Linked DNA regions of Cupriavidus metallidurans CH34. The protein of the gene in region 1 interacts with the protein of each later gene in a pairwise test. Links are inferred from orthologs where the notes say so. Each region holds a gene or a part of one and is shown on either strand. Other genes may lie near its edges. The genes, in order: acpP and ybgC.

What was found.
Region 2: the proteins of acpP (region 1) and ybgC interact in binary tests that used the Escherichia coli proteins (3 or more experiments, as listed by UniProt). The link is inferred for Cupriavidus metallidurans CH34 from one-to-one orthologs.

The regions. Positions count from the first base shown.
Region 1 is NC_007973.1:2,628,807-2,644,528, forward strand. The notes cover bases 7,432-10,159. They hold acpP (acyl carrier protein), read right to left. Parts: upstream 9,052-10,159; coding sequence 8,812-9,051; downstream 7,432-8,811. Other genes in these bases: fabF (beta-ketoacyl-ACP synthase II), read right to left, coding at 7,432-8,600; fabG (3-oxoacyl-ACP reductase FabG), read right to left, coding at 9,221-9,970; fabD (ACP S-malonyltransferase), read right to left, coding at 9,991-10,159. In the rest of the region: lepB (signal peptidase I), read right to left, coding at 11-910; lepA (translation elongation factor 4), read right to left, coding at 956-2,749; RMET_RS12150 (DegQ family serine endoprotease), read right to left, coding at 2,997-4,502; RMET_RS12155 (MucB/RseB C-terminal domain-containing protein), read right to left, coding at 4,632-5,711; RMET_RS12160 (sigma-E factor negative regulatory protein), read right to left, coding at 5,720-6,376; RNA polymerase sigma factor RpoE, read right to left, coding at 6,513-7,112; more of fabF, read right to left, coding at 7,368-7,431; more of fabD, read right to left, coding at 10,160-10,926; RMET_RS12190 (beta-ketoacyl-ACP synthase III), read right to left, coding at 11,000-11,980; phosphate acyltransferase PlsX, read right to left, coding at 12,059-13,138; rpmF (50S ribosomal protein L32), read right to left, coding at 13,331-13,510; RMET_RS12205 (DUF177 domain-containing protein), read right to left, coding at 13,631-14,248; RMET_RS12210 (Maf-like protein), read left to right, coding at 14,415-15,014; RMET_RS12215 (SAM-dependent methyltransferase), read left to right, coding at 15,018-15,722. UniProt on the Escherichia coli protein: Carrier of the growing fatty acid chain in fatty acid biosynthesis.
Region 2 is NC_007973.1:2,904,113-2,919,954, reverse strand. What follows is about bases 6,099-8,946. They hold ybgC (tol-pal system-associated acyl-CoA thioesterase), read left to right. Parts: upstream 6,099-7,244; coding sequence 7,245-7,649; downstream 7,650-8,946. Other genes in these bases: tolA (cell envelope integrity protein TolA), read left to right, coding at 8,815-8,946; tolR (protein TolR), read left to right, coding at 8,354-8,791; tolQ (protein TolQ), read left to right, coding at 7,646-8,329; glyA (serine hydroxymethyltransferase), read right to left, coding at 6,099-6,793. Also shown: RMET_RS13490 (GspH/FimT family protein), read right to left, coding at 42-566; RMET_RS13485 (type IV pilin protein), read right to left, coding at 568-1,044; RMET_RS13480 (pilus assembly protein), read right to left, coding at 1,041-2,855; RMET_RS13475 (pilus assembly protein), read right to left, coding at 2,855-3,415; RMET_RS13470 (PilW family protein), read right to left, coding at 3,409-4,269; RMET_RS13465 (hypothetical protein), read right to left, coding at 4,266-4,655; transcriptional regulator NrdR, read right to left, coding at 4,933-5,400; more of glyA, read right to left, coding at 5,546-6,098; more of tolA, read left to right, coding at 8,947-9,897; Tol-Pal system beta propeller repeat protein TolB, read left to right, coding at 10,112-11,452; peptidoglycan-associated lipoprotein Pal, read left to right, coding at 11,472-11,981; tol-pal system protein YbgF, read left to right, coding at 11,999-12,757; 7-cyano-7-deazaguanine synthase QueC, read left to right, coding at 12,948-13,631; RMET_RS13410 (YeeE/YedE family protein), read left to right, coding at 13,702-14,817; RMET_RS32295 (DNA-methyltransferase), read left to right, coding at 15,188-15,842.

The DNA.
Region 1 (15,722 bases):
CGTACGAGCGTTACTTGAACGATCCCACGCGCCCGAAATTACCCAGATTCATCCAGATCAGGAACGCCTTGCCCACGATATTCTGATCAGGCACGAACCCCCAGTATCTGGAATCCAGGCTGTTATCCCGGTTGTCACCCATCACAAAATAGTGACCTTCCGGCACTTTACACGTCACGCCCTGCTGATTGTAAGTGCAGTTATCGCGGAACGGAAAATCGGGATCGGCACCGGCCACGAAGGCGGGGCGATCATTGTCATTCAGGATGCCGTGCTGGGGTCCGCCCGGCAACTGCTCGACAAAATGCTTCGAGTACGCCAGACGTTCTTCGTCGAGATAATCCGGCAGCGGGCTGTATTCGGCCGGCTTGCCATTGATCGTCAGCTTCTTGTTTTCGTACTGCACCACATCGCCCGGCACGCCGATCACGCGCTTGATGTAGTCGAGCGACTCGTCCCGCGGATAGCGGAACACCATGACATCGCCGCGCTGGGGCTCGCCGAGGCTGATGATCTTCTTGTTCACGACCGGCAGACGAATGCCGTAGTCGTACTTGTTGACCAGGATGAAGTCGCCAATCAGTAGCGTGGGGATCATCGATCCCGACGGAATCTTGAACGGCTCCACCACGAACGAGCGCAGCACGAACACCGCCAGGATCACCGGGAAAAAGCTCGCCGAATATTCCAGCCACCACGGTTGGCGCAGCTTCTCTTCCGCCAGACGCGCACGCGAGCGATCGATGTCTGCGCCGCCCTGCATCGACTGCATGTCATTACGACGCGCATCGAATTCGGCCAGCGCGAGTTGCGCCACGCTCCGGCGCTGTCGCTCGAACACCAGCTTGTCCGCGACCCAGGCTATGCCTGTGATGACCACCAGCACAAAAAGTATCAGTGCAAAATTCATAACGGCTTCAAGTGATGTCGATGTTGTGTCGTCGCTGGGGTGCGCTTACTTGTCGTCCACCTGCAGGATCGCCAGGAAGGCCTCCTGCGGAATTTCGACGGTCCCCACCTGCTTCATCCGCTTCTTGCCTGCTTTCTGCTTTTCCAGCAGCTTCTTCTTCCGGCTGATATCGCCGCCGTAGCATTTGGCCAGCACGTTCTTGCGCAGCGCTTTCACGTTCTCGCGCGCGATGATATTCGAGCCGATGGCGGCCTGGATGGCCACGTCGTACATCTGACGCGGGATGATCTCGCGCATCTTGGCCGCCACCTCGCGACCGCGATACTGCGAGTTTGAACGGTGCACGATCACGGACAAGGCATCGACCTTGTCGCTGTTGATCAAGATATCCACCTTCACCACATCCGACTGCCGGTATTCCTTGAACTCGTAATCCATCGATGCGTAGCCGCGCGATACCGACTTCAGGCGATCGAAGAAATCCATCACGATTTCCGCCATCGGGATCTCGTACGTGAGCTGCACTTGCTTGCCGTGATAGCTCATATTGATCTGCGCGCCCCGCTTCTGCGTGCACAGCGTCATCACCGAGCCGACATAATCCTGCGGCATGTACAGGTTGACCGTGACGATCGGCTCGAGAATGGCTTCGATCTTGCTCGGATCTGGCATCTTGGCCGGGTTCTCGACGGTCAACACCGTGCCATCACGCTGCTGAACCTGATAGACCACGGTCGGCGCGGTCGTGATCAGGTCCATGTCGAATTCACGCTCCAGACGCTCCTGCACGATCTCCATGTGCAACAGACCCAGGAAGCCGCAGCGGAAACCAAAGCCGAGTGCCTGCGAGACTTCCGGCTCGAACTGCAGCGATGCATCGTTCAGACGCAGCTTCTCGAGCGATTCGCGCAGGGCCTCGTACTGATTCGATTCCACAGGGTACAGCCCCGCGAACACCTGCGGCTTGACTTCCTTGAAGCCCGGCAGCGGCGCTTCGGCGCGGCGCGTCATAGTGGTGATCGTGTCGCCAACCTTGGCTGCCTTCAGCTCCTTGATGCCCGCAATCACGAAACCCACCTGCCCCGCCGTCAGCTCATCTCGCTGGATCGACTTCGGCGAGAACACACCGACCTGCTCCACCAGATGCTGGGCGCCGGTGGCCATCAGCAGAACTTTGTCCTTGGGGCGAAGCGTGCCGTTGACCACGCGCACCAGCATCACCACGCCAACGTAGTTGTCGAACCAGGAATCGATGATCAGCGCCTGTAGAGGCGCGGCGGCGTCACCCTTGGGGGGCGGAACCTTGGCGATCAGCGCCTCGATCACGTCTTCCACGCCCTGGCCAGTCTTGGCCGAGCACGGTGTAGCGTCCTGTGCGTCGATGCCGATCACGTCCTCGATCTCCTGGATCGCATTGGCCGGGTCGGCCTGCGGCAGATCGATCTTGTTCAGCACGGGCACGACTTCGACGCCCAGTTCGATGGCCGTGTAGCAATTGGCAACGGTCTGGGCTTCCACGCCCTGCGAGGCGTCAACCACTAGCAGCGCGCCTTCGCATGCGGACAGGGAGCGGCTGACTTCGTAGCTGAAGTCGACGTGTCCCGGCGTATCGATCAGATTCAGGTTGTAGACCTGGCCGTCGCGCGCCTTGTAGCTCAGCGCGGCGGTCTGGGCCTTGATCGTGATGCCCCGCTCCTTCTCGATATCCATCGAATCGAGCACCTGCGCTTCCATTTCGCGATCGGACAGCCCGCCACAGCGCTGAATGATCCGGTCGGCCAAGGTGGATTTACCATGGTCGATGTGGGCAATGATCGAGAAATTACGAATGTGGTCCATCTAACGTTCTGGGAAGCACCGGCGCGCTCATGGGTAGATCTGTCGGGCGCGGGAGCAAAAAAGTTGGGGCGCACGGAGCTCGCGCCAATCCGCGATTTTACCGGATTTTCAAGGACTTCCGTCCGCGAATTGAACTCGGGCGACGCGGGGCGCGGTGCGCCAAAATGACGTTTGACGCACCCACCACGAAACAATCGCGCCGGAACTTGTCCGGCGCGATTGTTTGAAGGCTCGATCCAGGGCCTGGTCAGCGCGTCTGATTGGGACGCAGCGTCAGCACCTGGGTAGCATCGCCGCGGCGCACGAACACGGCAGCCATCTTGTTCTTGTCCAGTCCCTTGACGAGATCGTTGAACTGCCTCGCACTGGTCACGTCGGTATCACCGAGTCGCAGGATGATGTCGCCCGGACGGATCCCGGCGCGAGCGGCCGGACCATCAACCGTGTCGACCTCCACCCCTGACTTCAGCTTGAGCTCGCGCATCCGCGCCTCGGGGATGTCGTTGACGATCAGGCCCAGTGCATTCGGCTTCGGCGCGGGTGCCTCTTCGTTACCTCCGCCGCGCTTGTCGCCGCGGCGCGGCGTGGCGCGAGGGGTGTCGGGCTCAAGCTCCGCCACCGTGATCATTACCTCGCGGGTCTGCCCCTTGCGCCACACCTGCATCGGCACGCGCGTACCCGGCTTGGTGTCACCGACCATCCGCGGCAGATCCGCAGCCTTCTCAATATCCCGGCCGTTGTACTTCAGGATGATGTCGCCCGCCTCGATACCGGCCTTTTCGGCAGGACCGCCCGGCTCGACGCTACCAACCAGCGCGCCGCGAGTGCGCCCAAGGCCCAGCGAGTCCGCCACTTCCTTGGTCACATCACCGATCGCCACGGCGATCCGCCCACGCGTCACCTTGCCAGTCGCCTTCAGTTGCTCGGTCACACGCATCGCTTCGTCGATCGGGGTCGCGAACGAAATGCCCATATAACCGCCGCTGCGGCTGTAGATCTGCGAATTAATGCCGATGACTTCGCCGCGCAGGTTGATCAGCGGGCCACCCGAATTACCAGGGTTCACCGCCACGTCAGTCTGGATAAGCGGCAGGTAGTCGCCGGTGTCGCGCGCCTTAGCCGATACGATACCGGCGGTCACGCTGCTGTCCAGGCCGAACGGCGAACCAATGGCCAATACCCACTCGCCAGTGCGGACCTTGTCCGAATCCCCGAGTGGCAGGCGTGGCAGACCCGTTGCATCGATCTTGAGCAGCGCCACGTCGGTACGCTTGTCCGCACCAATCAGCTTGGCCTTGAATTCGCGCTTGTCAGGCAGCGTCACGTAGATCGTGTCAGCCTCTGCCACCACGTGGGCGTTCGTCATCACGTAGCCATCCTGGCTGATGATGAAACCGGAACCCACGCCCCGGCTCATCTCTTCGCCCTGCCCCTGACTTTGGCCCTGTCCTTGCGGAGGCTGGCCACGGCGCGGCTGTCCCGGCGTTCCGGGCATTGGCACGCCGAAGAAGCGACGGAAGAACTCCGCCATTTCGTCGTCATCGGGGGAATTGCCGCCACGCGAGCGCACGCGCTCTGTCGTGCGGATATTCACAACCGCCGGGCTCACCTTCTCGACCAAGTCGGTAAAGTCGGGCAGGTTGTAGTTCTGGGCCGCCGCCTGAGCGTGCCCCAATTCGGAAACAGCCGGACCGAACACGAGCATGGCCACCATGACCACGACCCTTGCCAGGGCTGGAGATCTGGAAATCATCGACAAAACTCCCGGGAGATCAGCGAGAAACGGATGCTTCACAGCGCATAAGGCCGGGGGACGCCTGCAAAGCGTACTGCCTGGCGGTGTTGCGGGACTGCCACTCCACCGCCGCCGGACCAATTTCGGTCAGTGTACCGCTTTGGGCGGGCGGTATTCCACGCCGGCCGCAAACTGCCTCACCGTAGAAGCAGGCACTTCGCCGACCACGGTAATCCAGAAATCGGCCACGCGCCGTACCACGACCTGGGTGGCACCTAGCGACGCCACGCCCTCGCGGCGGGCACGCTGCTCGGATACGGGCTCGATGAAGACCGAAAGCCCCGTCAGGCCATCACTGTAGACGACCTGCAATACTTCGAAGACCTGCCCGGACTTGTTGGCCGAGGTCGGGGCATGCAACTCGCCCAGTGGGCGGCGCACTTCCCGGATCTTCTGAAAGCCCTTGATTGGCGTGTTGATCGACCAGCCTTCGTCGGCGATGCTGGCAGGCTGATAGGTAACCTCGTAATGACTCCAGGAGCTCGCGCCCTTGATCGCATTGAGGATGCGCTGCTTGTCTGAAGGCACGCCGATATCGACCTGCGAGAATGCGACCTGCTCGAGTACCTTGCCGCCTTCGCCGATCGTCTGCGCGCGCATCAGCAGGCCCGAATTCCTGTCGGCCCACAACCGCACCGCGTAACGTGCCGTGTCGTGAGGGTCCAGCGAGAAGACCTCGCACTCGACGCCGGCGACACGTTCGGCCGGCAGCTTGTGCATGTCGTACAGGTCGAGCACGTCGCTCTTGTTCGTCGCCAGCAGCGCCGGGAAACGGTCCTTGGCCTCCTGCTTCTCCACGACCACAAGCTTGGCCTCGGGAATCAGGCTGTGAACCACATCATTCTGGCGCAGCACCTCGCGCGGTTTGCCGTCCAACGTTTCCAGTCGTTCGTACTCGTTGTGTACGAGATCACTGTAATGCTGGATCCGCGAGGCATGGATGATGCTGCCGCGCTGATAAATCAACGTACCAACGTAGTTCTCCCGCTGGGCAGCACGATGGATCTTGTTCAGCCACGCCGTGGCGTCACGGCGGTTCAGCGTGGAGTCAGACGGCTGCGCAGTCGCGGCGGCAGCGGTCAGACATAAGGCCAGAAAAAAGGACCTCCGCAGGCCCTTCTTTCCGTGTACGCCCGCTGCATTGGCGAGCGACGGTCCTTTATGCATGTCCGGCATTATTCCTGCGAATTGTCCTGAGAGAAGTTGACACCATTCACCACCGTACGCATGGTCGGCACAAAGGCATCGGTTGCGACCGACGTGCGATGGGCACGCAGGTATTCATCGAGACGGGGATCGCGAATCATCTGGGCACTATCGGCGGAGACCGCCATGATCGAACCCGCGGCCGCCGGCGCAGCAACGCCAGCCTTTACCGTCGCACCGGCCGGTTGCTCGACGCTTGCAACCACAGCATCCGGAGCGCCCACACCGCCTGGCCCACGCATCTGCGGCACCACGACCCAGCTCACAGCAGCCACTGCGGCGGCAATCGCGGTACCCGGCACCACACGGCGCACCCACGATGGACGCACCAGCAGTCGATGACGGCCAGCCTGCGCGACAGCCGGCACCAGCACATGCGGCTCGGCTTCAAGCTGCGCGGAGAATCGGGAGAGGAAGGCTTCGGTCGACCCTGCGTGCGTCAACTCTTCCGAACGCATCGCATCGCCGATCAACTGGTACATCGACCAGTCGGCCATACCAGCGTCGTCTTTGGCAAGGCCGAGCGCGGCATCCACGTCGTGCGGCGCCAGCTCGCCGTCCATCAATGCGGAGATCTGCTCCGCGGCTTCCATTACATGAACCGACTGCTTATGAGCCTGACCCATTTCCAACCCCAAGAAATTCCATCGAACACCGATAAATCCCGTCACTACTGCTTGTCGTTTATCGATGCAGGAATAGGCTGCAACGCTGGCTGCACGACATTCAAACTGAGAGACACCAGCATCCTGCTGACATCCCCTACCACCGCTTGCCCTCTGCCGTTCCCAGCAGCGGGCGCAACTTCTCGGCGATCGCTTCGCGCGCCCGGAAAATCCGCGAGCGCACCGTACCGATCGGACACCCCATCGCCTCCGCGATCTCCTCATAGCTGAGGCCTTCGATCTCGCGCAGCGTAATGGCGGTGCGTAATTCTTCCGGCAATGCCTCCATGGCGCGGTTCACCGTATCGGCAACCTGGCGCGTGTGGAGCATCGACTCCGGCGTATTGATATCCCTTAGTTGCTCACCGTCCGCAAAAGTTTCAGCCTCTTCGGCATCGATATCGCTGGACGCTTCCGGCCGCCGTCCCTGGGTGGCCAGGTAGTTCTTGGCCGTGTTGACGGCGATCCGGTACAGCCACGTGTAGAAAGCGGATTCGCCCCGGAACTGGGGCAGCGCGCGATATGCCTTGATAAAGGCATCTTGCGCCACATCCTCCACTTCGGCGGGGTCTCGGACAAGGCGGGAGATCAGGCGGATGATCTTGCGGTGATATTTGGTCACCAGCAACTCAAAGGCCCGTTTGTCGCCCTGCTGGACGCGTTCAACTAGAAGCTGATCGGCTTCGCGTTCACTCACGAATAGTTCACCTGCTGCAGTGTATCTCTTGGTTTCGTCGTCAAGACAAGCGTTGTATTTTACCTACGATCCAGGCGATTTCGGGTGTCGCGGAGCGCATTCTGTGACCACAACTGCGCAATAAGGTTCCGCCTGGCCACGAACGCGGTTGCACCTGCGTGCAACCCAAGGATTCGGGGAAATGCCGGGGAGTACAGGATGGGACGGGGGCCGCTGTCACCAGCCGGCCCCGTTTCATGCGAAACGCGCGCGATATCAGACGCGGCGGAAGACAAGCGTACCGTTGGTACCGCCGAAGCCGAAGTTGTTCTTCACGGCGACATCAATCTTCATGTCACGTGCCGTATTGGCGACGTAATCGAGATCACACTCGGGATCTTGATTGAAGATGTTGATGGTCGGCGGCGAGATCTGATTGTGAATCGCCAGAACCGTGAACACCGACTCCAGGCCCCCAGCGCCACCCAGCAAGTGACCGGTCATCGACTTCGTCGAGTTGACCACCATCTTGTAGGCGTGATCACCGAATGCCAGCTTGACGGCATCGGTCTCATTCTTGTCACCCAGCGGCGTCGAGGTGCCATGCGCGTTGAGGTACTGCACTTCGTCCGGATTGATTCCGGCATCCTTGATCGCAGCGACCATGCAGCGGCGCGGACCGTCGGTGTTCGGCGCCGTCATGTGGAACGCGTCACCGCTCATGCCGAAGCCGATGAGTTCAGCATAGATTCGCGCGCCGCGCGCCTTGGCCGACTCATACTCCTCGAGCATCATCACGCCGGCACCCTCGCCCAGCACGAAGCCATCGCGGTCCTTGTCCCACGGACGCGACGCCGCAGCAGGGTCATCGTTGCGAGTGGAAAGCGCGCGTGCTGCCGCAAAACCGCCGATGCCGAGCGGCGACACCGTCGACTCCGCTCCGCCAGCCAGCATCGCATCGCAGTCGCCCGCCTGAATCAGACGCGCCGCCAGGCCGATGCTGTGCAGCCCGGTCGTGCAGGCCGTCACCGCAGCCAGGTTCGGGCCCTTGAGGCCGTGGATAATCGACAGGTGGCCGGAGATCATGTTGATGATCGAACCTGGCACGAAGAACGGCGAGATCCGGCGCGGGCCGCGTTCGGCCAGCGTCATCTGCGTATCTTCGATCATCGGCAGCCCGCCAATACCCGAGCCCACCAGCACACCGATGCGCTCGGCGTTGGCCTCGGTCACTTCCAGGCCGCTGTCCTTGAGCGCCTGCGAACCGGCGGCGATGCCGAAATGGATGAAGGTATCCATGTTCCGGGCTTCCTTGGCCGGGATGTAATCCTCGGCATTGAAGCCCTTCACTTCGCCCGCAAAGTGCACAGCAAAGGGAGAGTGATCGAACTTGGTGATGGTGGCGATGCCGGACTTGCCGGCAACCAGATTGGCCCAGCCTTCGGCAACCGTGTTTCCGACGGGAGACACAAGGCCAAGCCCAGTGACGACGACGCGACGACGGCTCACTATTTTTTCCTACGAGTACGTGAAGCGGAATTGGATTGATTCAGGATCTCGCTGCTCCTGCCGATAGGAAGTGATTCCTTGCGAGAGGAAGCGGCTGAGATCATTCCGATTCTGCTTCGTCGAACAGACGAAAGCCACAGAAAACAGCGTGACAGGACCGTAACGGCCCCGCCGACCTGCCTTCTGTGGCTCGGAATATGAAGACGACGGCTTAGGCCTTGACGTGCGCGGTAGCGTAGTCAATAGCTTGTTGCACGGTCGTGATCTTTTCGGCTTCCTCATCGGGAATTTCCATGCCGAATTCATCTTCCAACGCCATCACGAGTTCAACCGTGTCCAGCGAGTCCGCACCGAGATCGTTCACGAACGACGATTCGTTCTTGATGTCTGCCTCGGCCACGCCAAGCTGCTCAGCAACGATTTTCTTGACGCGTTGTTCGATATTGTCCATGTAACCCTCCAGGGAAGTTCGACAAAAAGTGGGCGCATTTTAGCAGGTTTGGACCACAAAAAATCCGCCTGCCGAACTTTGCAAGAATCACGCCCGTTTGGTTTGAAAAACAACAGCTTCGCCCGGCTTCTTTCGGCTTCTCCCTCGAAACCGATCCCGGGCGGAACCATCAATTCATGTACATCCCGCCGTTCACGTGCAGCGTAGTGCCCGTGATGTAGGCGGCCTGCGGACCAGCCAGGAACGCCACCGCATTGGCGATGTCTTCCGGCTGGCCAAGACGACCCAGAGGAATCCGGGTCTTCAGCGCCGCATGCTGCTCTTCCGACAGTACCTTGGTCATGTCGGTATCGATGAATCCGGGGGCCACGCAGTTGACGGTGACGTTGCGGCTGCCGATTTCGGCGGCCAGCGCGCGCGTCATGCCCTCGACACCAGCCTTCGCCGCAGCGTAGTTCATCTGACCGGGGTTACCGGTGGAGCCGACCACCGAGGTGATGTTGATGATGCGGCCGCCACGAGCCTTCATCATCGGGCGCAGTACGGCACGGGCCAGACGGAACACGGCCGTCAGGTTCGTGTCGATGACGGCGCTCCAATCCTCGTCTTTCATGCGCATGGCCAACTGATCCTGCGTAATGCCGGCGTTGTTGACCAACACGTTCAGACCGCCGTTCGCCTTGATGATCTCGTCGATCACTGCCTCGCAGCGCGCCGCGTCGTTGACGTTCAGCACCACACCGCCGCCCTTCAGGCCTTCGCCAGCCAGGTACTCGCTGATGCCAGCAGCGCCCGACTCACTCGTGGCGGTACCGATCACCGTTGCGCCCTGCCGTGCGAGCTCCAGCGCGATGGCACGGCCGATCCCGCGCGATGCGCCGGTCACCAGTGCGACCTGATTCTCCAGAGTCTTGCTCATGTTGCGTTTGTTCCTTGGTCTTACTTCAGCAGCGCCAGCGTTTCCTGCAGCGACGCCGGATCAAAGATTGCACCACCAACGAGGTTGCCGTCGATGCGCTTGGTCATACCGGCCAGCACTTTACCCGGACCGCACTCGATCACGTGTGTCACGCCCTCGGCGGCAATCTTCTGCACGCACTCGACCCAGCGTACCGGAGCGGCTGCCTGACGAACAAGCGCGTCCTTGATCTGAGCCGGGTCACTGATGATTGCCACGTCGACATTGTTCACCAGCGGAATGGCCGGTGCCGAGAACGACAGGCCAGCCATGCGCTCGCGCAGGCGATCGGAGGCAGGCTTGAGCAGCGACGAGTGGAACGGGGCGGACACCGGCAGCGGCAGCGCGCGCTTGGCGCCCTTCGCCTTGGCAATCTCGCAGGCCTTTTCCACGGCGCCCTTGTTGCCGGCGATCACCACCTGCGACGGGGCATTGAAGTTGACAGCCTCGACCACGCCAGCGCCTGCCGCCGCAGCCTCGGCGCACGCGGCGCGCACGTCATCGTCCGACAGGCCAAGGATCGCGGCCATGCCGCCCTCACCCACCGGCACCGCTTCCTGCATCGCCTGGGCACGGAAGCGAACCAGCGGCACCGCCTCGGCAAACGGGATCACCCCTGCGGCCACCAGCGCCGAGTACTCGCCCAGGCTATGGCCTGCAACCAGCGCCGGAGCCGGACCACCGGCGTCGAGCCATGCGCGGTACACGGCCACTGCGGCCGTCAGCATCACGGGCTGCGTGTTGGTCGTCAGGTTCAGCTCTTCGGCCGGACCTTCCGCAATCAGCTTGCCGATGTCCTGACCCAGCGCCGTCGAAGCTTCTTCAAGCGTGGCACGCACCACTGGGTTATCGGCAAAGGCATTGAGCATGCCGACCGACTGCGAACCCTGTCCGGGGAAAACAAATGCGAATTTCATCTGAAATCCAGTCCTAGCAATTCATCTTGTCAACTGGTGCACCGCGTTCTACGCGCCGCGCGCCGGCCGCATCTTACATGCGCAGCAGCACCGCGCCCCAGGTAAAGCCGCCGCCCACACCCTCCATCAGCACGGTCTGCCCGGGCTTGATGCGGCCATCGCGTACCGCGACGTCGAGCGCCAGCGGAATCGAAGCGGCGGAGGTATTGCCGTGTTCATGCACGGTGGCAATCATGCGCTCGCTCGGCAGGCCGAGCTTCTTGGCCGTGCCCTGCATGATGCGAATGTTGGCCTGGTGCGGGATCAGCCAATCGATCTCGTCGGCCTGCATCTCGGCCGCCGTGATGGCTTCGCGCGCGACCTTGTCGAGCACGGTCACAGCCAGCTTGAACACAGCTTGTCCGTCCATATGCAGGAACGCATTGCCGGTGATCGCGCCACCGGACACATTGCCCGGCACGCAAAGGATGCCCACGTGGCTTCCGTCCGAATGCATGGCCGTGGACAGGATGCCCGGCTCATCGGACGCGGTCAGGACCACCGCACCGGCGCCATCGCCAAATAGCACGCAGGTGGTGCGATCGTTGAAGTCCAGAATGCGCGAAAACACCTCGGAGCCGATCACGAGCACATTCTTGTGCGAGCCGCTGCGGATGAACTTGTCCGCCGTGGCCAGCGCATAGACAAAGCCGGAGCAGACGGCCTGCAGGTCGAATGCCGCGCATTGGTTGGTGATGCCGAGCTTCTGCTGCACGAGGCAAGCGGCGCTCGGGAAAACGTAGTCGGGCGTGGACGTGGCGACGATGATCAGGTCGATGTCCTGACGGTCGATACCGGCCGCCTCGATCGCCCGTTCGGCCGCCTTGACGGCCAGGTCGCTCGACGTGACGTCGGGCTCGGCCCAGTAACGCGCCGAGATGCCGCTGCGCGAGACGATCCACTCGTCGCTGGTCTCGATGCCCTTCTCGGCGAGCTGAGCCGCCAGGTCGGCGTTCGTGACGCGCCGAGGAGGCAGATAGCTCCCTGTACCGATGATTTTTGCGTACTTGGTCATGTCGTGTCGGATCGTGATGCTCACCGGGTCGCCCTGTGCGCGGTCGCGCAGGCTGCCCGCCGCAGCGGGCAAGCGGCCTCAGGCGGCGCGAGAATCGGGATGTGGGTTCGGTGCGTCTGTCTCCGGGCTGCCCGTCGCGGCGCCACCGGCACCTGACTTGTGAGCGAATGCCCTTGCTATGCGTTCGATGACGCCATTTCTGGCGGCATCATACCCGCGTTTGATGGCCCACTCAAAAGAATGGGCATCGGCCGAGCCGTGGCTCTTGATCACGAGCCCACGCAGGCCCAGCAGGGAAGCGCCGTTATAGCGGGCCGGATCGAGCCGTCGCGCCAGGCGCGACAGCACCGGCATTGCCACCACCGCCAGCAGCTTCGTGAACCACGACCGCGTGAATTCTTCCTTGATCATACTGCCGATCATCTTCGCGAGGCCCTCTGTGCTCTTGAGCGCCACATTGCCAACGAAACCGTCACAAACGACGATATCGGTCGTACCCTTGAAGATGTCATTGCCTTCCACGTTGCCGTAGAAGTTTAGCTCGGAAGCACGCAGCAACTCGCCGGCGGCCTTGACCACCTCGTTGCCCTTGATCACTTCCTCGCCGATATTGAGCAGCCCGACGGTCGGGTGCTCCTTGTGATCCACCACCGACACCATGGCATCGGCCATACGCGCGAACTGCAGCAGGTGTCCGGGCTCGCAGTCGGCATTCGCGCCGAGGTCGAGCACCGTGGTGCCCCAGCCTTGTTCATTTGGAATCGTGGTGGCAATAGCCGGGCGCTCGATACCTTCGAGCGTTTTGAGCACATAGCGCGACACCGCCATCAGCGCGCCGGTGTTGCCGGCGGAGATGCAGGCATCGGCCTTGCCTTCCTTGACCTGCGTGGCGGCCACGCGCATCGAAGAATCCTTCTTCTTGCGCAGCGCCACTTCCACCGGGTCATCCATGGTGATGACCTCGGTTGCCGGCACGACGGTCACACGCGGATGATCCGTTGCATGCAGCTTCTTGAGCTGCGCGCCGATGGCGTCGGGCAAGCCGACCAGGATCATCTCGGCGTCGTCGTGACTGGAAAGAAAACTGATCGCCGCCGGCACCGTCACGGATACGCCGTGATCGCCGCCCATGCAGTCGATAGCGAGCTTGATCGTCATTATTTCCTGATACGGAAAGCGCGCCGGCACCCGTCGCCTGGGGCTGCGGGGACGCAATCAGCCGGACGCGCGAATACGTTGCGGTGCGGGAGCCGAGCGCCCAACAAAAAAGCGGCAACGAGCTTGCCGCTTTCCTGTTTTACACCTGACAACGTGCGCGAGCGGGACACTTGGTCACGCCAGACGACTTGGTCAGTCGTTCTTGGTCTTGATGACCTTGCGACCACGATAGTAGCCGTTCGGGCTCACGTGGTGACGCAGGTGGGTTTCGCCGGTGGTCGGCTCGACAGCCAGCGGCGCGACCGACAGATGGTCGTGCGAACGATGCATGCCGCGCTTGGACGGCGACTTCTTGTTCTGTTGAACAGCCATGATGACTCCTTCGAGAATTTTGCGATATTAACACACGCATCCTGCGCAAGGCGTAGCCGGGGCCCGGCCGGATGCTTCAACTGCTACCGAAAAGACGCTTGCCGTGCCGCGTCTGCGGCGTCAATGCTTCGTCTTCAGGCTGGCCAGCGCCGCGAAGGGCGACGGCCGCTTTTCTTCCTCAGGTGGCGCCTCTGGCTCCACCTCGCCGTCCGCGCCGGTCACGAGCGACTCGTGCACCGACGGACAGACCGCGTGCTTCGGCGCTGTCGGCAATGCCAGCAGCACCTCGTCTTCAATCAGTTCCAGCACCGAGAATTTCTTCGAACCGACAATGACATCGGTTTCGTCGTCATCCATTGGCGCCGCTTCGGCGGCCGCTTCACTGACCACCACTTCAAAGCACATTTCCGTGGCGATCGGCTCGGCGTACACCCCGAGACACCGCTGGCAATCCAGCCAGACACGTCCATTGACCGCCACATCGAGAAACAGTCGCTGCACGACCGGCGTGCCGGGCTCCACCGCCTCATCGCGGACGGAACCTGCCACCGTATAGTGGAATGTCTCGTCCGGCGCCGAAGCTGGCGCATCGGCGGCCGTCTCGGCTAAGATGCGCGGCAAATCGCGCGTGGCCACATCCCCCGTCGCATTGCTGCCCTTACGGCAGAAGGCGAAGAGATCGGTTTCGCGCAGATCGAATGCCCCGGCGGACGCCACGGGCTGGGTTGGCTGACTCATACGGGCTGAATCGCTCAAAATGCCTTGTCTGCCACACAAATCCCGGCGACGTGCGTGCCTGTGCAGCTAAACGCGCGATTATACGTTGAAAAACCCGAAGCGGTCAAAGTATACAAGCAGTACGCCGCCCACCACAGCTTCTGCCTCTCTGCTCTCTGTTAACAATATGTCTTCCGACACCCGCCCTGCCTTGATTCTCGGGTCGAGCTCCCCCTATCGGCGCGAATTGCTGTCGCGCCTGCGCATCCCGTTCGAGGTTGCCACGCCGGATATCGACGAAACTCCCCTGGCCGGCGAACGTCCCGCTGCCACGGCCTTGCGCCTGTCCCGCCTCAAGGCGGAAGCAATTGCCGCGCTTCACGCCGGCGCCCTGGTGATCGGCTCCGACCAGGTTTGCACGCTCGACGACCAGCAGATTGGCAAACCCGGCACCCATGCCAAGGCGCTGGCCCAGCTCCAGTTGATGCGCGGAAGAACGGTCACTTTCCATTCCGCGCTGTGCCTGCTTGATGGGCGCACCGGCGAGGCCCAGATCGCCGATATCCAGACACACGCCACTTTCCGCAACCTTTCCGATGCCGAACTCGACGCCTATCTGCGACTCGAGACGCCCTATGACTGTGCCGGCAGCGCCAAGGTCGAAGGACTGGGCATCATGCTGCTCGAGCGCGTCGAATCCGACGATCCGACCGCGCTGATCGGCCTGCCGCTGATCGCACTCACCGGGATGCTGCGTCACGCCGGCTATCCATGCTTCGGAGCCTGACCGATGGCCGGTAACCTGTTCCTGATTCCCAACACACTGGGCAAGCGCGACGAATTCGACCCCGTGATGGACGTGATCCCAGCGGGCGTCCAGCAGATCGCGGCGCGCCTCGACTACCTCGTCGCCGAGAACGCCAAGACCGCACGTGCATTCCTGAAAAAGCTCAGCGAAACGACCCCGCTCGCGCAGCCGATCCAGCAGATCGAGATCCGCGAGTTGAACGTCAATACCCGCCCGGACACACTGACGGCCTTGCTTGACCCGATTGCCGCGGGCCGCGATGGCGGGCTGCTCTCCGAGGCTGGCGTACCGGCCGTGGCCGACCCCGGCGCGGACCTGGTGCGACTGGCGCATACGCGCGGCATCACCGTGCGCCCGCTGGTCGGGCCCAGCTCGATCCTGCTCGCCGTGATGGGCTCGGGTCTGAACGGCCAGAGCTTCGCGTTCAACGGATACCTGCCCGTCGACGCCGATGTCCGCGCGCAGAAGCTGCGCGAACTCGAACAGCGCTCCCGCAAGTCGCATCAGACGCAGGTGTGGATCGAAACGCCCTACCGCAACGGTGCGCTGCTCGAGGCGCTGCGCCAACACTGCTCTGGTACCACGCTGCTGTCGATCGCAGTCGACCTGACGCTCCCAACCGAAGCCATCGTCACGCTGCCGATTTCAGCATGGCGCCCTGACCGGCTCGACCTGCACAAGCGCCCC
Region 2 (15,842 bases), 270 kb from region 1 along the record:
GTGGGATTCTGGCCAAAGGGTTTGTCGGGAATCCGGTCCGGTCAGTCGCAATCGACATCGATGCCGGGCCGGCAGATCCGGATGCGCCCCTGGGCACCGAGCCGGACCTGTCGCTGCGCGCGGTGGCAGCGCAACTGGAACGTGGCGGCCAGAAAGCCGCCTTGCTCAGACCGTGAGTATCCCACAGGTGTCAAGCGCAGGCTTTGTGCGCCGGCAGGGCCCGCCGTGCTGCGGAGCGTGATCCGCAGGCACGGGTCGCTGGCTCTGACGACCGCGAGCGAAGGCTCCATGTCACTGTCCAACTGCCAGCCGCCATCCAGCGTGTGGGCGCCTGCCAGGGGGCCGATACGCACTTCAACGCGGCGACTGGCCGCGATTGTGCGTGCCAGCGCCAGTGACGCGGCCAGCCGGTCCGCGGCATGGGCCACCGTCTGCTCCGCAGTCAGGTTGCGAAGCACCGGCCACGCGGCGATGGCCAGGATCGCGCTGATGGCCAACGAGATCAGCAGTTCGGGCAAGGTGGCGCCGCGTTTGGCGTTTCGGGACGCGTGGCCTGTGGTTCGCATGTCAGCACTCCCAAGGCAACGGAATGGCGGCGGCGTCCGCCGTGGGCATGGAGAGCCACTCGCCATTGCTGCGCAGGACCAGCGTGCCACACGCTTTGTCCACATGCACTGGCGTGGCGCGTATCTCCACACAACGCGACAGATCGAGTCCGGCACAGCTTGTGGCAGTCAGCCAGTGGCGCGTGCGGGCTGGTGGGGGCGGTACGGGACGCGGCCACTGGCCGGCTGGTGTCGCCGCGCCCGGTGTGCTGGCGAACGAGGTGGTGAGCAGGGCGTGCCGCTCGAGTGCGAGCATCGCGGAAACCAGCTCGGCCCGTGCCTGTACGCGCCACGCGCGTTCCAGATGATGCCGCCATGCGGGCATCGCCAGCATCGACAGGATTGCGGCGATCAGCAGGGTCACCAGTAGTTCGGCAAGACTGAAGCCGGTTTGGCGGCCACTGATGCTTCTAGGGTGAGCGAGTTGAGCGAGGTTCATGGCTCGGTCCGGATCAGTTCGCGCCAGCCAAGGCGTCCGCGCCGGCGCCGATAGTGCGTGTTCTGCGCGAGATGCGCGGTGTTGCCGTCGACCTGCCAGATGCCGAGTTCGAATGTGTCGAAGGTCGAGCTGCCGGGCACGACCGGCCCGCCGTTCGAGGTTGGCGATGCCACGGCGATTGGTGTGCCGAACCGGTCATCGAACGGCACACCGGTTACGGCGCGCACGAGCGTGCCGTCCGGGGCCGTTTGCATGACCGACTCTCCGCTGGCCGCTTCGATCAGGTAGCTGCGAGTGCGCCCGTCGGGTGTTAGCGTGGTGAAGCTCAGATGCGCAGGGCCAACGTCGTCCAGCGTCGTGATCGATTCCCCAGGATGGGGGAGTGCAAGAGTCCAGCCATTCGCGCCGGTGTCCAATTGGGGCTGGCCCGTTCGGAAGATCACGCCATCGCCTGACACGCTGGCGTCGATCCGCGAGGGGGTGCCGCGCGGACCGCGCCCATCGGGAATTGCGGAAAGCTCGCCACCGCCCGCGTAGATGACGAGCGGTCCGCTGGACGGATGCATGACGATTGGTGCCTCGGCGGTGGCACTTCCGCGCTGACGATGCAGGCATCGTGCTGACTCCGCCTGCTGCGTCGCGCCAAGGTGATCGAGTCCGAATCGCCAAAGTCTGCCCGTGTCGTCGACGACGTAGGCGGCACGAGCGTGGCCACTTGCGTTGGCAAGTACGCTGGCTGCGAGCAGCCGGGTCCCGGTGGTGTCGGCACCGCATCCGGTCGAGGGCAGATATAGCCTTGGCACTGTGCCGGATGGGAGTCCATTCACGATGGGCCGGTCAAGCGGCAGCAAGGCAATCCCGGCAGGTGAGCTGGCTTCCGGCGCCGCGGTGACAATGGTCAGCGCGGCCCAGCGACGTGCGCCGTGTTCGATCCACATGAGTGCGCGTATCGGGCCCTGGCCTGTCAATGGCAACGTCTCGGAAGCAGGAATCTCCCAGAGCAGCCGGATCGGCGCTTCGCTTTCCGGTGACGAGACATCCAGGGCGAACACGGCGGCCGGCTGCCTGTCCGTCGACGGGATGCCGCACAACAACAGCGTCCGCCAGACTCCGGATGGATCCGCGTCGATGCTGTCCGGGCGCGGGCAAGGCGCCACGGGCATGGCGCCACCCGGTACGGTGAGGGCGGCGGAACCAGCTAGCGCGGCGCGCGGGAGGAATCCTGCAAGCTCCTTGCCGGTCACGGCATCGAAGCCATGCACGATGCCGTCGCGCGTACCGATCCAGACGGTGACCGGGCGGCTTGCGTGACGCAGGCGAAATTGGGCGTGTCCCGGTTGCATCGGCAGCCAGGCTGGGGCTGCCACAACGCGCACGCGGGCGCCGGCGCCGCTGGCCAATCGCGTGTCGCGCGGGCGAAGTGTGGCGTCCGTCCTGTCGCCTCGCAACCATGCAAGTCGCCTCGTGCCATTGCCACTGGGCTCGGGGGTGCGAAGTACTGCCTGGGCGTCGGCGTCAATGGTGTGCCAATGGAGTGGCACAAGGTGATCGCCACCGAGGTATAGCCTGCGCGAAGCGGTATCGCGCCAGTCGAGCTCGGCGCCCGCCTCCCATTTCGTGAGCACGGTGGAAGTGTGGATGCGCGCGGTGCGGAAGACGACTGCATGGAGCCGGCCGGTCCATGGAAAACTGCCTGCCGAGATGCGATAGCTGAGCGGAAGCTGACCGGTCGTGGAGCCATGGCTGGGGGCGGTCATGCTCAGCCAAAGTACCAGGATGACGATGCCGCCGAAGCATGTGCGATGGTGCATCACGGCTGGAACTCCGTCTGGAGCAGTGCTCGGACGCCGGTGTCGCGCCCAAAGCCCAACGCCGTGATGCGAAAGCGCGGCCAGGCGTCGGCTGTCAGGCCAGTTCGATCCTCAAGGGGTTCGATCACGTAACGAGGTGCCGTAGTCGCTCCGATGACATCGGCGGGCAGGATTGGCATGGTGATACCCGTGAACGTACCGGCATCGATGCCGAGATCTGCCGGCAAATTGCCCTCGAGCCAAGGCATCCATGCCGTCATGTCGCCATCGGCCATGCACAGTCCGCGTTGTGCTCCCGTCCCACACGTTCCGGGCGTTGGCCATGACGCCAGTCGCTCGCCGCCGACCTCCGCGATGGCGGCGATGAGATCCGCTTCCGCGTCGAGTAGCGCCACCTCGGCCGCGCGGAATGCAATCTCGCGGTCCAGCCACTGGCTCGTCATGCTTCGCCCGGCAAACAGCAGGTGCGCGGCGGCGGCGCCGATGCTAGCCATCATCAGCAGCAGGGTGGAGAGGAACGCCAGCAGCGCCGCACCGGAATGTGCGCGGAGGTTCAGCATAGGGCTTCCCGGCATCGAGACGGATTGCGTAGACGAACAGTCGTGGTGAGGGTTCGTTGTCTCGGCGCGCGACTGACAGTCGGGCGCTGTCCCTGGACGACGAGCGTGACCTGTACCGCTCGCACGTGATGCCAGGCGAGTTGTCGCTGTCGCGCCACGTCTTGAGCGTCAAGCAGAGCGGAGACGCGCTCACTCTCGCCTTGGCCATCGCCCTCATCGACCATGCCGAAACGCAATTGCATCGACTCGACGCCGCGCACAAGGGTGCCGGATGTGTAGGCGTGTGCCTGCGCGCGGTTGTCGCTGCGGCGCGGGTAACGGCACAGCAACTGGGGAACGCCGTCGCTACCCTTGCCGATATAGAAGACGTTGGTCGCGGCATGGTGTGCCGGCGGTGCGATGCCGTCGCCAACTGTTCTTGCGGGCAGCGCGTAGCCACTGCAGTCAGTCATCGTGCCGTCGGCCAGGCTTGGATCGGTTGCGCGACCGCTGCCGGAAAATCGCACGAGCAGTGCATCGCTGCCGCGGACGCCGCGTCGCCCACATTCCATCCCGTCGTCGATCGACGGCGCACCACAATCGTCACGGCCTTCAAGCGGCGCCTGTGGGGCGGGGTGTGCGGGCTCCAGTGCAACATGCGCGGGAATCCAGCCCGCATGCCGGATCGCATGGGCGATGATGGCCAATGCGCGCTGGCCGCGCTCTTCGATCTCGATCCCGTCTGCCACACTGGCATAGGCGTCGCGCATGACCTGCCACATGGTCAGCGCAGCGAGCATTGCAATCGCGCCAAGCGCGACACCGATCATCATGCCCACCAAGGTGAAGCCGTGATGCTGCGATCTTGCCCTCATGGCGCGACCCACAATGCCAGCCGGGTAGGCATGGTGGCGACTCCGGCTGCATCCGTCGGAGAACGGCTCTCGATGGTTGCGATCGCGAGGCGTTTGTCTGGCGCGCAACGCTCTTTCTGCTCGGCCAATCTGCAAAGTGGGATCGGGAGCGCGTCGCTGCCGGGTGGCTGCAATGCCATTGCACTTGCTTCGGCCAGTTCAGCGGCCCGCATCAGAGCGGTGGTCAGGCGTTCCTGTTCACCGGTCCAGCGCAGCGAGACCGTGCCGAGCATCCCCAGCGGTATCGCGCCCAGGCCGACGAAGGCCAGGCTCAGCAATGCTTCGAACAGGACGTGACCTCGGCACGAAGTCAATGAAGGGGAACAGGGGTGAAGGCGGGCAACCATGGCATATCGGTTCGATTGGAACGGAAGGCCACGATAACGGCGGGGATGGTGTCAGGACGTGTCTGGCTGTGGAGGATTGGTGTCAGTGTGTTTCCGAGTCGAGCCCGGAAACATCTGAGGGAGTGCCAGAGTCGCCAAGGGCGTGGCATCACGCAAGTTGGGCTTTAGAGGTCCGGGTTTGCGCACGCGCCATGAGGCGGACTTGCACGCGCGCTCGCTTGCCTGTCTCTAGCCAAGAGCGGCAAGTGGTGATCAGCCAGCTTTTTTGCGGTCCTTATTACCCCTTTCGTGGGGTAGATGACGAGAATTCGTCGAGCATTTCCCGGAATTCGGAAACGTCCTCGAAGCTGCGATACACGGAGGCAAAGCGGATATAGGCGATCTTGTCGAGCTTGCGAAGCTCACGCATGACCAGTTCGCCGACCTGGCTGCTCGGGATCTCCTTCTCGCCCAGAGCCAGCAGTTTTTCTTCGATGCGAGTGATCGCTTCGTCGATGGCCTCGGCGGAAACTGGCCGCTTGCGCAGTGCCAGCCGCATCGAATCCTTGAGCTTGGCACGCGCGTAGTCCACGCGCGAGCCATTTTTCTTGACGATGGCGGGAAAGAACAGCTCGATCCGCTCGTAGGTGGTGAAGCGGCGGTCGCAGGCTTCACAGCGGCGTCGGCGGCGCACGGTATCGCCATCTTCCGAGACGCGGCTGTCAAGAACCTGAGTGCTGGAATGACCGCAGAAGGGGCATTTCATGCCTGACCACCTGAAAGTAAGAGCCTGACCGCATTTTGCATCTTCGATTTCTGTTGCGGTCGTGCTGGTTGTTGAAACGGCGCTGCCACCTCAGAGGTGGCAGCGCCGTTCGTGTGCGCTAACTATAACGCGATCGACTGGCGAATCAGCCGTAGACCGGGAAGCGACGGGTCAGTGCGGCAACCTGTTCGCGCACGGCGGCGATGTTGGCCTCATCGTGCGGGTTGTCCAGCACGTCGGCGATCAGGTTGGCCACCTGGCGGGCTTCTTCTTCCTTGAAGCCGCGCGTGGTCATGGCCGGCGAGCCCAGGCGGATGCCCGAGGTGACGAACGGCTTTTCCGGATCGTTCGGGATCGCGTTCTTGTTCACCGTGATATGGGCGTCGCCGAGGATCTTCTCGGCTTCCTTGCCGGTGATCTTCTTGGCGCGCAGGTCCACCAGCATCACGTGGCTTTCCGTACGGCCCGATACGATGCGCAGACCGCGGGCGATCAGCGTTTCGGCCAGTGCGGCGGCGTTCTTGACCACCTGTTCCTGATACGCCTTGAAGTCCGGCTGCAGCGCTTCCTTGAAGGCCACGGCCTTGCCGGCAATCACGTGCATCAGCGGACCACCCTGGATGCCCGGGAAGATGGCCGAGTTGATGGCCTTCTCATGCTCGGCCTTCATCAGGATCACGCCACCGCGCGGGCCACGCAGGCTCTTGTGGGTGGTGGTGGTCACGAAGTCGGCGTGCGGCACCGGGTTCGGGTACACACCGGCGGCGATCAGGCCGGCATAGTGGGCCATGTCCACCATGAAGTAGGCACCAACAGCCTTGGCAACCTTGGCGATGCGTTCGAAGTCGATGCGCAGCGCGAAAGCCGATGCGCCGGCGATGATCAGCTTCGGCTTCTTCTCGTGGGCCAGCTTTTCAAGCGCGTCGTAGTCGATGTCTTCCTGCGCGTTCAGGCCGTAGCTGACCACGTTGAACCACTTGCCGCTCATGTTCAGCGCCATGCCGTGGGTCAGGTGACCGCCTTCGGCCAGGCTCATGCCCATGATCGTGTCGCCCGGCTTGAGCATGGCGAAGAACACGCCCTGGTTGGCCTGCGAGCCCGAGTTCGGCTGCACGTTGGCGGCTTCGGCGCCAAACAGTTGCTTCACGCGGTCGATGGCGAGCTGCTCCACCACGTCCACGTACTCGCAACCGCCGTAGTAGCGCTTGCCGGGATAGCCTTCGGCGTACTTGTTGGTGAGCTGCGAACCCTGGGCGGCCATCACGGCCGGCGAGGTGTAGTTCTCGGAAGCGATCAGTTCGATGTGGTCTTCCTGACGCTGGTTTTCCTTCTGGATCGCGGCAAAGACTTCGGGGTCGATCTGCTCGATCGTGAAGCGGCTACGTTCAAACATGGCGTGACTCGTCTGTTTAAAAGGGAGAGCGGATGGCACGGCCGGTACGAAAACCGGATGCCTGTCGACGCTACTCTGTATTGCGGGATTTTCGCGTATTAGGGCGCGCGGGGAAGGCACTGGCGTCCAGCACCGGGGGCGCGAAAACGCGACCAGCCGGTGCAGGGCGCACCCTGCTTCCCATTCGCTGCCCAGGCGAGCGGCAGGCGCATCGAATATCACGCCCAATGAACTTGCGCTTCCTCGTGGTAGTACCCACTGACTTCGCCAGTCGCGCAAGGTGGAATGGTTGCCGCAGAGTTTACGCGAGCAAGCGGCTTGCTGCAAGACGATGGCCGGCCCGGATGTGCGCCCGGCCCTGATCCGGCAAGGCCTGGCGAGGATTGGCTCGCAACTTGCTGTTGCAAAGTCACACACGGGTTTACCAGTGCACTCCGTTACAATGCCCGCCATGCCAAATTTCGTATGGCCGCTGCGCGTGTATTGGGAAGATACCGACGCAGGCGGCGTGGTGTTCTACGCCAACTACCTCAAATTCTTCGAACGGGCCAGGACCGAATGGCTGCGCTCGCTCGGCGTCGAACAGCAGAGCCTCGCGGATTCGTCCGGCGTGGTCTTCATCGTCCGCAGCACCACTGTGGAATACAATGCGCCCGCCCGGCTGGACGACCAGCTCGAGATCCGTACGCATATCGAACGCGTCGGACCGGCGTCGGTCCAATTTGCCCAGGAAGCCTGGCGTGGCGAGCTGATGCTGGCCGCCGGCCAAATTCGAGTCGGATGTGTCGATAAAAGCACGTTCCGGCCGACCCCGATTCCTGCCCCTGTTCTCGCCACTATCAAAAACGCTCGATGAATCCAGTGACCGTCACGCAAGACCTGTCGATCATTTCGCTGGTACTTCACGCCAGTCTGCTGGCACAGGCCGTCATGGCCCTGCTGCTGGTGATGTCCCTGTTCTCGTGGACCTACATTTTCCGCAAGCACCTGGCACTGCGCGCCGCGCGCACGCAGACCGAGGGCTTCGAGCGCGATTTCTGGGCAGGCGGCGACCTGCAGGCGCTCTATAACAGTGCGGTCAACAATCGTCACAACACCGGCGCCCTGGAACGGATCTTCGAATCGGGCATGGGCGAGTTCCTGAAGGCACGCGAACGCGGCAATGAGGCCGGCGCGCTGCTCGACGCCGCCCGTCGCGCGATGCGCGCCGCGTACCAGCGTGAAATGGACGTGCTCGAATCCCACCTGCCGTTCCTGGCGTCGGTCGGTTCGGTCAGCCCTTATATCGGCTTGTTCGGCACGGTCTGGGGGATCATGAACGCATTCCGCGGCCTGTCGAATGTGCAGCAAGCGACTCTCGCGTCAGTGGCGCCCGGTATCGCCGAGGCACTCGTGGCCACCGCGATCGGCCTGTTTGCAGCTATCCCGGCCGTGATCGCCTACAACCGGTATGCCACGGAAATCGACCGTCTGGCCATCCGGTTCGAAAGCTTCATGGAAGAATTCCTGAACATCCTTCAGCGCCAGACGCGTTAAACCGAGAGCGGGGGAGCACCAGTCATGGCAGCCATTCAGCGCCGCGGCGGATCACGCCGTCGGGCCAGTGCGGAAATCAACGTCGTGCCGTATATCGACGTGATGCTCGTGCTGCTCGTTATCTTCATGGTGGCAGCACCAATCGTGAACCCGGCCGTGGTGGACCTGCCGTCAGTGGCCAATGCCACACCGCAGCAACAGACGCCGCCGATCATCGTCACCGTGCACGAGGACGGCGAGCTGACCGCGCGTGGCAAGGACAACGCCGGCAACGCGTTCGAGCGCAAGCTCGACAAGCGCGGCCTGATCGATTTCGTGCGCCAGCGTCAGAATGAAAATCCGGACCAGCCGGTGGTGATCGCCGCCGACCGCTCCGTCAAGTACGAAGCCGTGCTCGACGTGATGTCCGTGTTGAAGGCCGATGGCGTCAAGCGCGTCGGCCTGATGGTGAAGTCCAAGTAAGCGCCCCAACGTCGCAACTCAAAGTGGCCAGCCTTTCGTCCCGTCATCCGCATCAACGGCCCGCGCGCGCGGTGGAAGCCGCCGCCTATCCGTACCAGCCAGTCAAGGAACGCGGCACGCTTCGCTCGTTCCTGTTGGCGCTGGTGATGCATCTGCTGCTCGGCATCGTGCTGTACTACGGCGTGCACTGGCAGAGCAGCACGCCGGTGGGTGCCGAGGCGGAGCTTTGGGAAGAGGTGCCGGACGTCGCGCCTGCACCACCACCTCCGCCGCGCCCGGTGGAACTGCCGCGTCCCACGCCGCCTGAGCCTGCCGTGCGCAGCAAGGTCGAGGAAGCGGCCGATATCGCCCTGGAACGCCAGAAGCGCAAGCAGGCCGAAGAGGCCGCCGAGCGCGAAGCGGCGAAGCAGGAGGCCGCGCGCAAGGAGCAGGAGCGCAAGGACCAGGCGAAGAAGGAACAGGAAAAGAAAGACCAGGAAAAGAAGGAAGCCCAGCGCAAGGAAGACCTGCGTCAGCAGCAGATCGAGGCGCAGCGCAAGGAAGACGCGAAGAAGAAGGCCGACCAGGAACGCAAGGAAGCCGCGGACGCCAAGGCGAAGGCGGAGGCTGATCAGAAGGCGAAGGCCAAGGCTGACGCGGATGCCAAGGCGAAGGCCGATGCCGAGCAGAAAGCCAAGGCGAAGGCCGACGCCGATGCCAAGGCCAAGCGTGACGCCGCGGCCAATGCCCAGCGCAAGAGCGAACTGGCCCGCCTGCAGGCAATGGCCGGTGGCGGCGTTTCGTCCGGCGGTGGCGTCGGCAGCGCCGCGGGTTCGGGCGCCGGATCGGGAGGCAAGGCTTCGCCGGGCTACGCCGACCGCGTGCGTCGCCGTGTGAAGCCGAACATCATTTTTGGTGGCGATGTCGAGGGCAATCCCGCAGCCGTGGTGTCGGTCTCACTGGCGCCGGATGGTTCGCTGCTGTCGGCGCGACTGACCAGGTCGAGCGGTAATTCGGACTGGGACAACGCCGTGCTGCGTGCAGTGCAGCGCTCCGATCCGCTGCCGCGCGATGAGGACGGCAAGGCACCCGCAAACTTCACGATTACGTTCAAACCGAAGGATTGAGCGGGCGAACCGTGTCGATAACGCCATGTTTTGCAACATAATGCAACCTTCATCGTGGGCGTTAGGTCCCACCGCTACCATGAATGGTTGCCTGACGCGGCCGGCAGCGTGCAATACGTACGCTTGTGGGGCCATGCCAAGCCGCATGTCGCCCGTCTCGCCGTGTTTGCTGTGCCGCCGCAACGATGAAACCTGAAATCGACTGAGGAGCAGCATGCGAAAGCTTTGGGCCCCCAACTGGCTATCCCGACGCCAGAACGCCAATCCCACCCGCGACCAGAGTCGCCATGCCTTGATGGCGTGGCTGGCTGCGGCATTGATGTCGGCGGGCGCGGCGCACGCGCAACTGAACGTGGAGATCACCGGAGTCGGCTCGAACCAGTTCCCGGTAGCGACCGCCAACTTCCAGGGCGAGGCCCAGGCCCCGCAGAACCTGACCGCCATCATCCGCAGCGACCTGACGAACAGCGGACGCTTCCGCAACGTCGACCCCGCAGGTGCGACCGTGGCCGAATCGGCCCAGGTGGACCTGGGCAGCTGGAAGGCGAAGGGCGCCGACGCGTTCGTGGCCGGCAGCGTGACGCCGACCAGCAATGGCCAGTACGAGGTGCGTTTCCGCCTGTACGACACCGCCAAGGGGCAGAGCCTTGGCGGTCTGGCATTCACCGTCACGCAGGGCCAGCTCCGCGTGACCGCGCACAAGATCGCCGACTACATCTACGAGAAGCTGCTCGGCGAGCGCGGCGTGTTTGCGACGCGCCTGTCGTATGTGTCGAAGGTGGGCAATCGCTACCAGCTTCTGATCTCCGATTCGGATGGCCAGAACGCCCAGATCGCGCTGACCAGCACCGAACCGATCATCTCCCCCGCGTGGTCGCCCGATGGTCGCCGCGTGGCCTACGTCTCGTTCGAAGCCAAGAAGCCGGTGGTCTACGTGCATGACCTGGCAACGGGCAAGCGTGTTGTGGTGTCGAATCAGAAGGGCAACAACAGCGCGCCGTCCTGGTCGCCCGATGGCCAGCACCTGGCCGTGTCGCTCTCCCGCGACGGCAACACGCAGATCTACCAGGTCAACGCCGATGGCTCAGGCCTGCGTCGCCTGACCCGCAGCAGCGCCATCGATACGGAGCCGCAGTTCTCCCCGGATGGCCGTAGCATTTATTTCACCAGCGATCGCGGCGGCGCGCCGCAGATCTACCGTATGCCGGCGTCTGGCGAGGAATCCGGCGCAGCGCAGCGCGTGACCTTCAAGGGCAGCTACAACGTCAGCCCGCGTATATCGCCGGACGGCAAGTACCTGGCCTACATTTCGCGCAGCGGTGGCTTCAGGCTGCAACTACAGGACCTGTCGAACGGTGATGTGACGTCGCTCACCGATACGACCAACGATGAATCCCCGAGCTTCGCGGCCAACGGCAAGTACATTCTCTATGCCACCCGCGTGGGCGGCCGCTCCGTACTGGCGGCAGTCTCCACGGACGGACGCACCAAGCAGGTTCTGTCTCTCCAGTCCGGCGCTGTTCGAGAGCCGTCCTGGGGGCCTTTCATGCAGTAAAAAAGAGGAGTCTCTCGCCATGTCCCAAATGATGACCAAATCGCTCGCCATTGCCGCTCTGCTGGCTCTGGGCGCCTGCAGCTCGGGTGTGAAGCTCGACGACGCATCGAAGTCCGGCGCCGGCACCGGCGCGACCACCGACGCACGCAATGTGGCGCCGGTCGATGTTTCGCGTGACCCGCTGAACGACCCGAACGGCCCGCTGGCCAAGCGCAGCGTGTACTTCGATTTCGACAGCTACTCCGTGAAGCAGGACTACCAAGGCATGCTGCAAGCCCACTCGCAGTACCTGGGCAGCAACAAGAGCCGCAAGATCCTGATCCAGGGCAACACCGACGAGCGTGGCACCAGCGAGTACAACCTGGCACTGGGCCAGAAGCGTGCCGAAGCCGTGCGCCGTTCGCTGGCTGCGATGGGTGTGCCTGACTCGCAGATGGAAGCTGTGAGCCTGGGCAAGGAAAAGCCGAAGGCAACCGGTCACGATGATGCCTCGTGGGCCGAGAACCGTCGCGCCGATATCGTTTACTGATCCACGGATAATTCTTCATGAATGCTCGCGTTTCCACGCTGCTATGGCTTGCCGCTGTATCCGGCGGTGGCCTGCTGGCAGCCATTCCCGCGCACGCCGGCGTCTTTGACGACGACGAGGCGCGCCGTGCGGTGATCCAGATCCGGGACCAGTTCAACGGTTTCCAGGCCACGGCATCCCAGCGCATCGACCAGAACAGCCGGACCCTGCTCGACGCGCAGAACCAGCTCGAAGGTCTGCGCCAAGAGGTCGCCCGACTGCGCGGTCAGAATGAAGTGCTGCAAAACACGGTGGATACGCTGCAGAAGCAGCAGAAGGATTACTACGCTGACCTGGATGCGCGCCTGAAGAAATTCGAGCCGCAGCAGGTGACCGTGGAAGGGCGCGAGGGCATCGCCCAGCCGACCGAGAAGCCGGAGTACGACGCTGCGCTGAAGCAGTTCCAGTCGGGCGACTTCAAGGGCGCGGGCAATGCCTTCTCGGCGTTTGCGAAGAAGTATCCGCAAAGCCCGTACTTGCCGCTGGCGCAGTTCTGGCTCGGCAATTCGCTCTACGCGCAGCGCGACTACAAGGGGTCGACCTACGTGCTGGATACCATGGTGAAGAACTTCCCGACGCACCCGAAGGCGCCGGACGCCATGATCGCCATCGCCAACAACCAGTTCGAGTCTGGCCAGAAGGCCGCGGCCAAGAAGACACTGGAAGCCGTGGTGGCGAAATATCCGGGGACTGAAGGCGCCCAGGCCGCGAGCAACCGGCTGAAGACGCTGAAGTAACCGATACCGGTATGTAGTCCAGGAAAGGGTCCGCGCGAGCGGGCCTTTTTCTTTGGGCTGCCGCATATCAATCGCCGTGGGATTCAGGCCATCAGCCGCGCCTGATCCTGTTGATCCGGCCGCCGCGCTAAAATACGCGCTTCGCCCAATCCGGGCGTATTACAGCGCGCTTGTTCCGCGCGCAACCATCATGACCAAACGCGCCATCGTTCTGCTTTCCGGCGGCCTTGATTCCGCCACCGTCCTCGCCATGGCCAACGCGGCCGGCTTCGAAACCTATGCGCTGTCCATGCGCTATGGCCAGCGCCATTCGTCCGAGCTTGAAGCTGCCAAACGCGTGGCGGCCGAACTTGGCGCGAAGCGCCACGAAATCATCGACCTCGACCTGCGCCGTTTCGGTGGCTCAGCCCTGACCGATGACGCGCTCGACGTGCCCACCGACGGCGCCGCAGGCGGAATTCCGATCACTTACGTGCCGGCGCGCAATACGATCATGCTGTCGCTGGCGCTTGGCTGGGCCGAGGCAATCGGCGGACGCGACCTGTTTTTCGGCGCGAATGCCGTCGACTACTCCGGCTATCCGGACTGCCGGCCCGAATATGTCGCTGCCTATGAGACGCTGGCCAACCTGGCCACGAAGGCTGGCGTGGAAGGCGATCGCTTTCACGTGCATGCTCCGATCATCGACATGACCAAGGCCGAGATCATTCTCGCTGGCGTGAAGCTCGGCGTCGACTACGGCCTGACCGTCTCGTGCTACAAGGCCGATGACGATGGCCGCGCGTGCGGCGTGTGCGATTCGTGCCGGATTCGCCGGGCCGGCTTCGAGGCCGCCGGCGTGCCCGACCCGACCCGTTACCAGACCCCCAACTGATTAAAGAAGAGAGGGGTGCCGCCAGAGTGCCCCCTCCAGACAGAAATCCACGAGCCACCCCCGGTCCGACATGCCCGATATCGATATCCCAGCGCTTATGCGCACCGTGCTGCTGAGCACCTTCGTCCTGACCTTCCTGTTTGGCGCGATCCTGCAGCGCACGCATTTCTGCACGATGGGCGCCGTCTCGGACATCGTCAACATCGGTGACTGGAGCCGCATGCGTATGTGGATCATGGCCATTGGCGTGGCGATGATTGGCACTGGCGTGCTGGCTTGGGCTGGCCTGATCGACCCGACCAAGACGATCTACACCTCGGCCAGGCTCGGCTGGCTGTCTACGGCAGTGGGCGGCTTGATGTTCGGCTTCGGCATGGTGCTGGCGTCGGGCTGCGGCAGCAAGACGCTTGTGCGGATTGGCGCCGGCAACCTGAAGTCGCTGGTGGTGTTCGTCTTCCTGGGGCTCTCGGCCTATATGACGTTGCGCGGCCTGTTCGGCGTGGTGCGCGTGAGTACCGTCGATACCGTGGCTGTCACACTGCCGGCGACGCAGGATCTGCCGTCGCTCATCGCGCACGGCACCGGCCTGGCGCGCGGCACGCTGCAACTGGCACTGGGTGTGGTGATCGGCGCCGTGCTGGTTATCTGGGCGCTGCTCGGCAATGGCTTTCGCACGTTCGACAACCTGCTGGGCGGGCTGGCGGTTGGGTTGATCATCGTCGGCATGTGGTACGTATCGGGCCATATCGGCTATGTGTCCGAGGACCCGAACACGCTCGAGGAGCTGTTCGTGGCCAGCAACAGCGGTCGCATGGAAAGCTTGAGCTTCGTGGCGCCGTATGCGTACACCCTCGACTGGCTGATGATGTTCAGCGACAAGAGCAAGGTGCTGACGATCGGCATTGTCAGCGTGTTTGGCGTAATCGCTGGCGCGGCAGCCTATGCGTTGGTCTCGCGCACGTTCCGTTGGGAGGGATTCGGCAATGCCGAGGATGTGGCCAACCATATGGTCGGGGGTATCCTGATGGGCGCTGGCGGCGTCACGGCGCTGGGCTGCACCGTGGGGCAGGGGCTGTCGGGCGTGTCGACGTTGGCAGTCGGCTCGTTCATCGCCTTCGCCGCGATCATCGTCGGGGCAGTGCTGGCGTTCAAGTACCAGATCTGGCGGCTCGAACGCATGGCCTGAAGCGACGGGCGAGTCGTCAGGCTTGACAGTCGGTAGGAGCATCCCTATAATCGCCGATTCAGTTTTTGCGGGTCGTTAGCTCAGTCGGTAGAGCAGCGGACTTTTAATCCGTTGGTCGCGTGTTCGAGTCACGCACGACCCACCAGTATCAAGCGAAAGGCCTGTGGTGAATGCCACGGGCCTTTTTGCTTTTCCGGTCCATTGCAGGTCGCCTCCTGTTCCCGTGGAGCGATGCAATCGCAGCCGCCAACGCTGTTGCAGTGGGGCTCGACGAGCGGCACGTGACTAGCTATAATTTCTCCCGCTTGCCCGCGCCTGTTCAAGTGCAGAATGCGGCGCCCCACCCTCCGTCGCTTAGGTTCTCGTCTTGATGACCACCAAACCAGAGTCCTCAGTTTTCTCGAACGTCTCGGCCCCCGAGCTGCTCCGTTATCACTCTGATGCGAGGCACATCCCAGTCCCTGATGCCTCTGTCGATCTGATTGTGACTTCTCCCCCATACTGGAAGAAGCGGGACTACGGTTTCGATGGGCAAATTGGCCAGGAGTCCACGCCTGCAGCCTACGTCGCGAACATGATCGAATGCATGAGAGAGTGGCGACGTGTACTTAAGCCGTCGGGCTCCATATTTCTCAATGTTGGGGATTCCTATATGGCGCGCACTCTTGCAGGGGTGCCGGGGCGCTTGGAGGCTGCTGCTATTGACGACGGGTGGTTGGTTCGAAATCGAATTATCTGGGCAAAGGAAAGCGGTATGCCCGAACCTGCAAAGAATCGCCTTGCCAATCGGCATGAGTACATCATTCACTTCGTCAGTTCTGCCAAGTATTTTTACGATTTGGCCGGCTATGCAGAAGCGAATGGCAATGGTGCCAATCCGGGTGACGTGTGGAATATTCCCCTTCGGCGCAACATGGGCGATCACCTAGCGCCGTTCCCGAATGAGATTGTCCGAAGGGCGATCCTGTTGGCTTGCCCCATAGCAACGTGCCCAAAGTGCGGTCACATTCCCGAGCGCGTGGTCC